2 regions of the Mucilaginibacter jinjuensis genome follow, and region 2 is predicted to be linked to the other one. Evidence: riboswitches for the same ligand, from Rfam matches in the RefSeq annotation. Region 2 holds a riboswitch; the other holds the start of a gene.

Region 1 (4,777 bases), 1.1 Mb from region 2:
ACCAGAGTTTGCTACGTACAATTTATTGTTTGACACCACCAATTGTTCCGGATAAGATCCCACTGTAATATGTTTGCTTATGGTTAAAGCAGCAGTATCTATAACGGCAACTGTACCATCGTAAGAGGTAACAAATGCATTGTTTTTGTAGAAGGCAATGCTGCGTGGTTCGCTATCACCAAAAGAAATTTGCTTAATTAACTTGGCTGTTTTAGGGTTAACCACATTAATAACCTTAGACTTATCTACAACGATATACATTTTAGATCCATATACTTTCAAATCGTTTGGAAGGCTCCCAACCCCAGCGCCGTTTGCTGTTGTATAAATATCTGGTGTTGTTACTTTGGTTGTGTAATCGTAATAGGTAATGCTACCTGTGCTTCCGCCCTGGTTTAAAACATAAACACCGGCCACTTGCGCAATGGGTGTAGTTGGTGTTACATCATTTTTGTCTTTATGGCACGATGACAACGCTGCCGTTGTAACAATCGCGAATAAGAAATTTTTAAGTTTAAAGTGTTTCATTTTGATATGATTAAATTGTTATTTGAAAAGATAATCTGTACGATCGGCCAGGCATCGGGTAACTGTAAAGCACTACGTAACGCTCATTAAAAAGGTTGTTGACCTCAAATGAAGCATTCACGGGCACACTATGTGTCAGGAACTTATATATTAGCGAAGCATTACTTACGTTGTATGATGGCAGGTAATATTCGGGCACATTATTATTCTCGTAGTATCTTGATGATGAAAACGTGCTGTTATAATATAGACCTAAAGCTTTGTAATTAATGCCTGCATTTAAGTTGAGTAGATTTTTTGGTGTGTAAGGTATTTGGTCGAGGTAATAAGAATCACTCGGGTCTGTAACATTAATGGCATTTTGATAAGTGTAATTGACAGAGATTGTGCCCAGCCATCCCACTGCAGGTATTACATCGGTTTTCAAAGTCACATCCAGTCCCTTAATATCTACACTACCCAGGTTAGTAACAGAAGGCGTTTCTGGCGAACGTGAAGGCAGGTAGATGATCTTGTTTCGAACGTTATTATAATAAGCATCGGCAGTAACTGCTAAATCGTGCACAAAACCGTTAAAGCTTTTTTGGTAGGTTATTCCCAGATCGTATTGCTTGGTGCGTTCTGGATCAAGATTGCGCGGCCTTACTGCATAATAATACTGTTCGGCGAAGGTGGGATTTCTGAATATATCTTTATAGAATGCCCTTAACTGTAATCCAGAGTTTAGAAAGGGTTGAAAAGTGGCCGACAAACTTGGCGTAAATGCAGATTTAGATGCAGCTGCTATGCCATTCTTCACATGATCTGTGATATAGGTGTTCAATAAATTACCCTGAAGATGCCATTTATCGAAAGCCAGATCTGTTGCTACCGCATTAAACAATGTTAGCCTTGTTGGGAAAGCATATTGGTAATAATTGGTATAAACATCACTAAATAAGTTGGTGAGCGCGGCATCAGAGGCATAAGATACTTCCCAATTATGCAGAATATGGTAACCAACCGAAGCCGATTGGTAAAACTCGTGCTGCATGTAATGTTCATTACTGCCAATTGCTCCATCCGGAAGTGACGGGTCAAGATAATGCAGGTAGTTTTGCGAATACTTACTATTCAACAATAAATGAAAACTGCTTTTGGCAATGTACTCGTATGCCGATTGTACCAACAGATCGTGATTTTGCATGCGTTGGTTGGATTGTGTGGTATAATAAATTACCGGCCCGGGCAATCCCCTATCGCTGTTATAATAGTTGAATTGTATCTTAAATTTATTGCTGTCGCTTTTAGCCCAATATAAGGCACCATCTGTTTGTAAGGCTTTGATGTCGCTATTTCTGCGGGTGGCTAAGGTATCAGAACCATCGCCGTTTTCTTTGTACTTATATTGCCCGTTTGCATAAGTATAATTGGCATTTAACACAACCGACCATTGCTTAGATACACGTTGCTGCCATTGCAGGTAAGGATTTAGTAACCCAAATGAACCGCCATTTCCCCCAAGTGAAACCTGGTAAGGTTTGGCTGCGCTCAATTGTGGCCTTGTAGTTTTAATATCTAATATGCTGGCCGATGCAAATGACCGTGCAGGTTGCACAATGTTTGGTGCCTGGCCATTATATAAGGTAACAGACTGTACATTGTAAAGACTGAATTTGCCCAGGTCAATCTGCCCGTTCTGTGCATCGTTCAGTATAACGCCATCGTATTGTACACCGGTATGGGTAGCTCCCATGCTGCGTACCGAGATGGTTTTTAATCCGCCAATGCCTCCGTAATCTTTAACGTTTACACCTGCAAAGTTAGCGGCAATATCAGCCACAGACAAGGCCGCATAATGACTAAAATCGGCGTTGGATATTTGCTGTACAGGTATAATGGTTTGCACCTTGGGTAAGGTTGATGAAGTTACATTAACCTCTTTCAGCTTTTTAGAAGTATCCTGCTGGGCTTTAAGCCGGGTTGATAGCAATAACAGCATACAGGCAATACAAATACTGTATATACCGTAACGGGATATTAAAACAGGCCGAAATTTTGCTGTAAACTTTTCCATTGCTTAATAATTCAAAGCAATACAACGGAAAAATGAATGGAACACAACCAATCAAAATTATTGATCAGTTTTAATGTATTTCACCCAAGCTTCAATCCGCGAAAGCTATGAATTGGTAATGCTTTTGGCAGGTCTTCTGGCTCATCCTGTGTTGACGTCTTCCCATACCGATTTAGAATCGGGACAGTGACTAATTAATCAACTAACCTCTTTATCAGAAGCCGGACTTACAGCTGCGGGACAGCTCCGGAATTACACCGGATTCCCTTTTAATCTTTACCTTAACGGCAAGGAACCTAAAAGCTGTGCAAAAGTAACATAACAAACTGACATTTAGCTATAGCGACAATACATCGCACAAAAAAACCGGACTATCTTTTCAGACAGCCCGGTTAAAATTAAGGTTGAAAAACTTCTTTTATGTTTATGATGAACAGGTTACGCAACCTTCTTCCATACTGCAGCTTGGGCCGCTGGTTTGGGTAAGTTCTATACCGTCCAGATCATTCATTTGTACGTTTGGTTCTGGTGCAGGGATAACCGGCTCCATTTCTTTACTGCCTTGTTTCTCAACTGTAAACTGTACCGCTTGCGTTGCAGCTTGTGTACGCAGGTAATACATACCGGTTTTTAAACCGCGTTTCCATGCGTGGAAGTGCATTGAGGTTAGTTTAGAGGTATTCGGACTGTCAACAAACAGGTTTAATGATTGCGACTGGCAAATAAATGCGCCACGATCTGCCGCCATATCAATCAGGCTGCGTTGTTTAATTTCCCAAACTGTTTTGTAAAGTTCTTTCAAATCAGATGGAATTTCAGGGATATGCTGGATAGAACCATTGGCCGCAATGATATTGTTTTTCATTGTGTTGTTCCACAAGCCAAGGTTAACCAAATCTTTCAGTAAGTGTTTGTTCACAATCACAAACTCACCGCTTAATACACGACGGGTGTAAATGTTTGAGGTATATGGTTCAAAACACTCGTTGTTACCAAATATCTGCGAGGTTGATGCTGTTGGCATTGGCGCCATTAACAGCGAGTTACGCACTCCATGTTTCATCACAGCTTTACGTAAGCTTTCCCAATCGTGGCGATCTGTTGGTTTAACATCCCAAAGATCAAACTGGAATTTACCTTTTGATAATGGCGAACCTTTAAAGGTTTCGTAAGCACCATCCTGCATAGCCAGGTCTTTACTTGCCGTCATGGCAGCAAAATACATGGTTTCGAAGATGTTTTTGTTTAACACCTTAGCCAGGTCGCTTTCAAATGGTAAGCGCAACAGGATAAACACATCGGCCAAACCTTGCACACCTAAACCGATTGGGCGGTGGCGCATGTTTGAAGTACGGGCCTCTTCTACCGGGTAATAGTTGTTATCTATAATTTTATTAAGGTTTTTAGCAGCATCATAAGTGATCTCGTATAATTTATCGAAATCAAACTGACCATTGATCACAAAACGTGGCAATGCTAACGAAGCCAGGTTACATACAGCTACCTCATCAGGGCTGGTGTATTCCATAATTTCGGTACAAAGGTTACTGCTTTTAATAGTACCTAAGTTTTGCTGATTGCTTTTCTTGTTTGCAGCATCTTTATATAACAGATATGGGTTACCGGTTTCGATCTGTGCATCCAAAATAGCAAACCAAAGATCTTGTGCGCGGATTACTCTGCGGGCACGGCCTTCTTTTTCGTAACGGGTGTACAATGCTTCGAACTCGTCACCAAAACACTCAGACATACCTGGTGCTTCGTGCGGACAGAATAGGCTCCACTCACCGTTTTCTTCTACGCGTTTCATAAACAAATCGCAGATCCAAAGGGCATAGAACAAATCACGTGCACGTGCTTCTTCTTTACCGTGGTTTTTACGCAGGTCTAAGAAGTCGAAAATATCTGCATGCCAAGGCTCTAAGTAAACCGCAAAGGCTCCTTTACGTTTACCACCACCCTGATCTACATAACGGGCTGTATCGTTAAATACACGCAGCATAGGGATAATACCGTTACTTGTACCGTTAGTACCACTAATGTAGCTGCCTGTAGCACGTACATTATGGATAGCTAAACCGATACCACCTGCGCTTTGTGAAATTTTGGCTGTTTGTTTTAGTGTATCATAGATACCATCGATGCTATCATCTTTCATTGAAAGCAGGAAGCATGATGACATTTGCGGCTTAG
Region 2 (4,777 bases):
CGCCATCATCTTTATATCGGTTGTGGTTGTGCTATTTACCTTAATTGGTCAGGGCTTAAGCCTGCCATGGCTAGTACGCCTCTTGAACAAAAAACAACCTACGCTTGCTGATAAGGCGTAATACGGCTAAACCACGAGGTAGCAAATTGCGCTTGTGATGGGTTAGCATCAATAATATTCTGGTACCTTGCCCTGCGTAACTGGCATATAGCGTTGTATAAATCTTCTGCGTTTTCGGCATTGGCTGCTGCTATCGTAAGCGGGCCAACTTGCCTGTCTACAGTTAATTTACCCGGCGATAAGGTATTTACGCCTTGTTGCAAAAACATAGCAGCTATCCCTGTGCCCATATTAACTGCGGTATCAAAAAGCTGGTTGCCAATTTGCTGATCATTAATACTGTCTAACGACTCAGTATCCCAGAAATTAGCCTTGTAGAATGATTGCACCAGTGTTTGCAGCTGTGCATTATTGTTTAAAACCTGGTTAATGCTGGGTGGATTAGAGGCAACTGCACTATCAACTGTTGGCCAGCCCGACCAGTTAGGCCAGTAATTTTTGGCTATACCCTTGTAGGTTTCGCCACCACTATCATTTGGATTGTTTGCATAGCCTCCCTCATTACCCATGGTAATTTGGAACGCCTGACTAAATTGTGCCATAGAGATAAGAATTTAAGATTTGTAATTAGGTTTTTTAAACTTAAAGCAAATTATCTTATAAAGCAATAGCAAATGGCAAAGGCTGCATAAAGCAGCCTTTGAACACACAGCATGTTCTGCCTCTCACCGCAGTTCATGTTTATTTTTAAAGCAGATCTGCGCAATTGCAGACCCGAAATTGATTTACTGATGAAATACAAATGTAGCAGGGAAATAATATCCGCTGTATGCAAAATCAGTTTTTAAAGCACCGGTGGTAGTGTCATAAAAATCAAGATCATTAACACTGTAGGCAGTGCCGAAACCCGATTGTACGGTGCTAACCACCAACTGATCTGTCTGCACATTATAACCAATACCTGCACCATATAATACTTTGCCTGTTGGCAGGGTAATAAACGGCGTTTGTAATGATGCTGCATTACCATCTACATATTTATAAATGGTTGTGCCACCGCTAAACGATGCATTCTTTGCCAAATATATAGTATTTTCTTTTGTTGATGCAGTAATTGATCCCGGGTGCCATGCGCCCCATGAACCGAAAACCGTAAACGGTACAGTAGTGGTGGTAACATCCAAAGTGGTTGGGTTAATTTTAACCAATGAGGTGCCTCCCGCTGCCCAAACCGAGCCATCAGGTGTTTTGGCAAATGCTACCAGCATAGACGGGATTTTTTTAGCTACCGAATAATCGCTCGCATTTAAGATCACCACACCTTGTGTTTGCGATAGTACAAAGATGTAATTGCCGGCTTTAATAACATCGCCTACAGAACCGGTAACGCTTGTTAGTTTAGCGCCTGCCGTGTAAGTTGTTAAATCGAACGGATATATCCCACTGCCTGAAGTTAATAAACCTTTGGTGTTATCAACCCCAACAAAACCCTGCCAGTTGCTGCCGCCCACTGCCGGGATACGGGCAATTTCTTTTAACGAATAAGCATCGGTAACCACCATCGGGCCGCCTACTTTGGCTACCAGGAACAGGTTGTTGTTAAAGATGGTAGCGTTCTCTAAAGTTGAAGTTGCCGGATCAAGCGTTTTGCCCGGGTTTTCTTTGGTGAAGATACTGTCCTCCTTAGTCTTGGTATCATACCTATAGAAACTCACGCTACCCGTACCATGGCCAAACCATCCCTCGTTAATAATAAAGAAACCGTTCTCATACTTGCCTAAAACGTGGATCTTGTAATCGGCAGATGAGTAACCGCCTGCTGTGCTGGCTTTAAAATTAATGGTATAATCGCCGCGGGTATCTGGTGTAAACGTAAATGTAGAATCGGTGCCTTTGTTGGTGCCATTTACCGTCCAGGTATATACTACGTTTTTCGTGTTCAGTTTAGGGTGTATGGTTAGCGATTTGCCAACGGTAACCGTATCAGCAAGCTTACCGCCGATAGATGAGATCTCCGGCCTTGCCGCAAAGTTGCCGTCACCAACGTTATCCTTTTTACAAGATGCCGCGGCCATCAGCAAAATGCCCAATGCGCCAATCCCTAATTTTAAAGTAATTGTTCTTTTCATTCTTAATGTATTATATGCGTGTATTTAATTTGTTTAGTTTTTAAGCAGGCTCAGATCGGCTGCGCCAGTAAACTCGGTCGATTGCTCGCCCAGCCAGCCCATGTTGTAAAGTATGCCTGTTTGCACTTTTATAAAGTCGATACCCTTGAGGTTTACCGGGTTCCCTTTGGTATCTACAGCCGTAGCAATGTCGATTTTATCGCCGCCGGCAGAGTTATCGGCGTAGCCATAATCAAAAGAAGCACTGGTGATGAAAGACGGGTTGCTGTCGTTAATATTAGTTGACGGCAGCAAAGAGCCGGTTAAAGTATAGGTATCGCCCTTAATGCCCTTAGGGAAGTAGGCTTGTGTATGGAATACATTGGTTTGCACCATCCCTGTTTTACCCAGGTTATCTTTCCAGGGCACACTACAGGTATCGCATTTGGGGCGGGTATAGGTTACCGAGTAATTGGCGTTATAACCTGGTTTACCATAAGCGCTGCCTTTAATTTCGTACCAGGTATCGTCGGGTTTGCCATTGCCGTTGGTATCCTGCATTACCCATATCACACCGGGTTCGGCAAAACTGGCGAAGGCGTTGCCGTAAACGATAAAATCGGTTTTGCCGCTAACATCCAGCACCGTATGATCAAAGCCTACAATTATGTAACCACCCCAGGCCCCCAAACTCACCAAACCCTGGTTAGTTTTCAGCGTACCTTTGGCTGCAACGGTATCGCCCAAACTGGTATTGGTAAACTGACCGGGAGCCGGGTTAAACTCAAACAGATTGCTTACATAAGCATTGCTGGTAGCGGTTACCGGCCTGGTATGGTCGGTTACCGGTGTTGCTGTATCGTCTTTATCCTTTTTACAGGATGCCCATAAGAGGCTTACAAGTGCGCATAATGCGATGAGCGCCTTTACATTTTTTTGCTTTACCATAAGTTTTTATTCGGGATTAATAGATGCGTGTGGAATGCCCTGGTAATGGGATTATTGAGACAAAGGTTTTGGGTTGAACCTGGTTTGAAATGAATAGCGTGCTCTTTTTGTGCTATTGGCGGGGTGCACAAAAGCAGCGTACAGCCCACTAAAGTGGACTGCCGAAAAAGCAAACCTGTATTACTACAAATGCATTTTACCGCACTTAGTAAAAATAATTTCATGTGTTTTGTGTGAGTTAAAACCCCACAGCAAACAGTATGACAGCACTAAAAAATGAAATACACGAAAGGTATCATCATTCCAGCTTCAATCCCCGAAAGCTATGAATCAATATGTGCGATGGCAGGTCTTCTGACTTACTCCCCTCGGCCCGGTCTTCCCACACCGATCAAAATCGGCACAGTGACTAAAAGAATGGGCTTTGGTATATGGAGCTTACAGCTGCGGGACAGTCCCGGATTTACACCGGCTTCCCTTTTAATCCCGGTTTTCACCGGGAACCAAAAGCAATGCAAACTTAAAAGAAAAATTACAGGATGCGAAATGAGTTTAAATATGTATTAATAGCCATTCCGCATCCTGTATTTGCGAGCTTTACGCAGCACTAATCTCAGCCATTATCTGGGCCAGATCATCGCGCGAGATGGGTTTGATATAGAAATTTGATATGGCTTTATAAGTTGCTGCTTTGGCATGGTCGGCTACATCTATAGATGAGCTTACAATGTAAACCGTAATTTTTTTGCTCACCTTAAATTTAATAAACTCATCTAAAAACTGCCAGCCATCCATCACGGGCATGTTTAAATCGAGCAGTATCACATCGGGCAATATTTCGGGCGATTCGAGGATGGGTTTAAGATATTTTATGGCTTCGAGGCCGTTATGAAACACCAGCAGGTTTTCACAAAAGTCAACCACTTTCATTTGTTTCGATAAAACATAGGTAAATATTTTATCGTCATCAATAATACAGGCAATGTCTAATTTTCTCATACGTATCAGCTAAATTCTATTTTAAAAGTAGTTCCTTCATTTACTGTGCTCCGGGCTTCAATTTTACCACCCATGGCATCAACCTGGTTCTTAACCAAAAACAGGCCTATTCCCCGCGCATCATTATTATCATGGAAAGTTTTGTACATGCCAAAAAGCTTGTGCCCGTGCAAACCAAGATCAATCCCTATCCCATTATCTGTTATTTCGAGCGTTACTATATTGTTCAGCTCGTAAACTTTAATATCAATATGTAAAGCCCTGTCGGGATGGCGGTACTTAATACTGTTGGTTAACAAATTTAATAAAATGCTCTCCAAATAAGCCGGGTCATATTGTATGCTGATGCCGGGATCAACATCAACAGATAGTTTTGCGTTTACCTGTCTTAAAGATAACGACAAAACCTCGAGCATGCGGTGAATTTCCTGGTGTAGGTTTAATATTTTTTTGCTGTACTCCTTGTTGCTGTGTACATCAACCACATCATTTAAATGGGCAAGCGTTTGCTGCAAATTGGCTGTATTAATCACCAGCATTTGCATCATCTTTTGCTTTTCCTCATCGTCGGTTTCGTGGGTTATCATATCCAGCAGCATTTGTATGTTACCGGTGTGCGAACGCAGGTTGTGCGATACAATATGTGCAAAGTTTAGCAAACG

Evidence for each region. A riboswitch is a leader RNA that binds a small molecule or an ion and turns the genes downstream of it on or off. The one in region 2 is predicted to bind cobalamin.
Region 1: it holds a riboswitch for cobalamin, as region 2 does, so the genes downstream of both, PQO05_RS14500 (TonB-dependent receptor) here and PQO05_RS09590 (cell surface protein) in region 2, are expected to answer to the same signal.

What each region holds. Positions count from the first base shown of each region.
Region 1 covers NZ_CP117167.1:3,208,283-3,213,059, reverse strand. The annotation lists gene PQO05_RS14505 (DUF5074 domain-containing protein) at 1-528, opposite strand, end outside; gene PQO05_RS14500 (TonB-dependent receptor) at 539-2,584, opposite strand; cobalamin riboswitch at 2,694-2,899, opposite strand; gene PQO05_RS14495 (ribonucleoside-diphosphate reductase subunit alpha) at 3,009-4,777, opposite strand, start outside.
Region 2 covers NZ_CP117167.1:2,096,610-2,101,386, reverse strand. The annotation lists gene PQO05_RS09605 (Na+/H+ antiporter) at 1-121, shown strand, start outside; gene PQO05_RS09600 (glycoside hydrolase family 108 protein) at 99-662, opposite strand; gene PQO05_RS09595 (DUF5074 domain-containing protein) at 846-2,189, opposite strand; gene PQO05_RS09590 (cell surface protein) at 2,223-3,116, opposite strand; cobalamin riboswitch at 3,444-3,639, opposite strand; gene PQO05_RS09585 (response regulator) at 3,714-4,115, opposite strand; gene PQO05_RS09580 (sensor histidine kinase) at 4,121-4,777, opposite strand, start outside.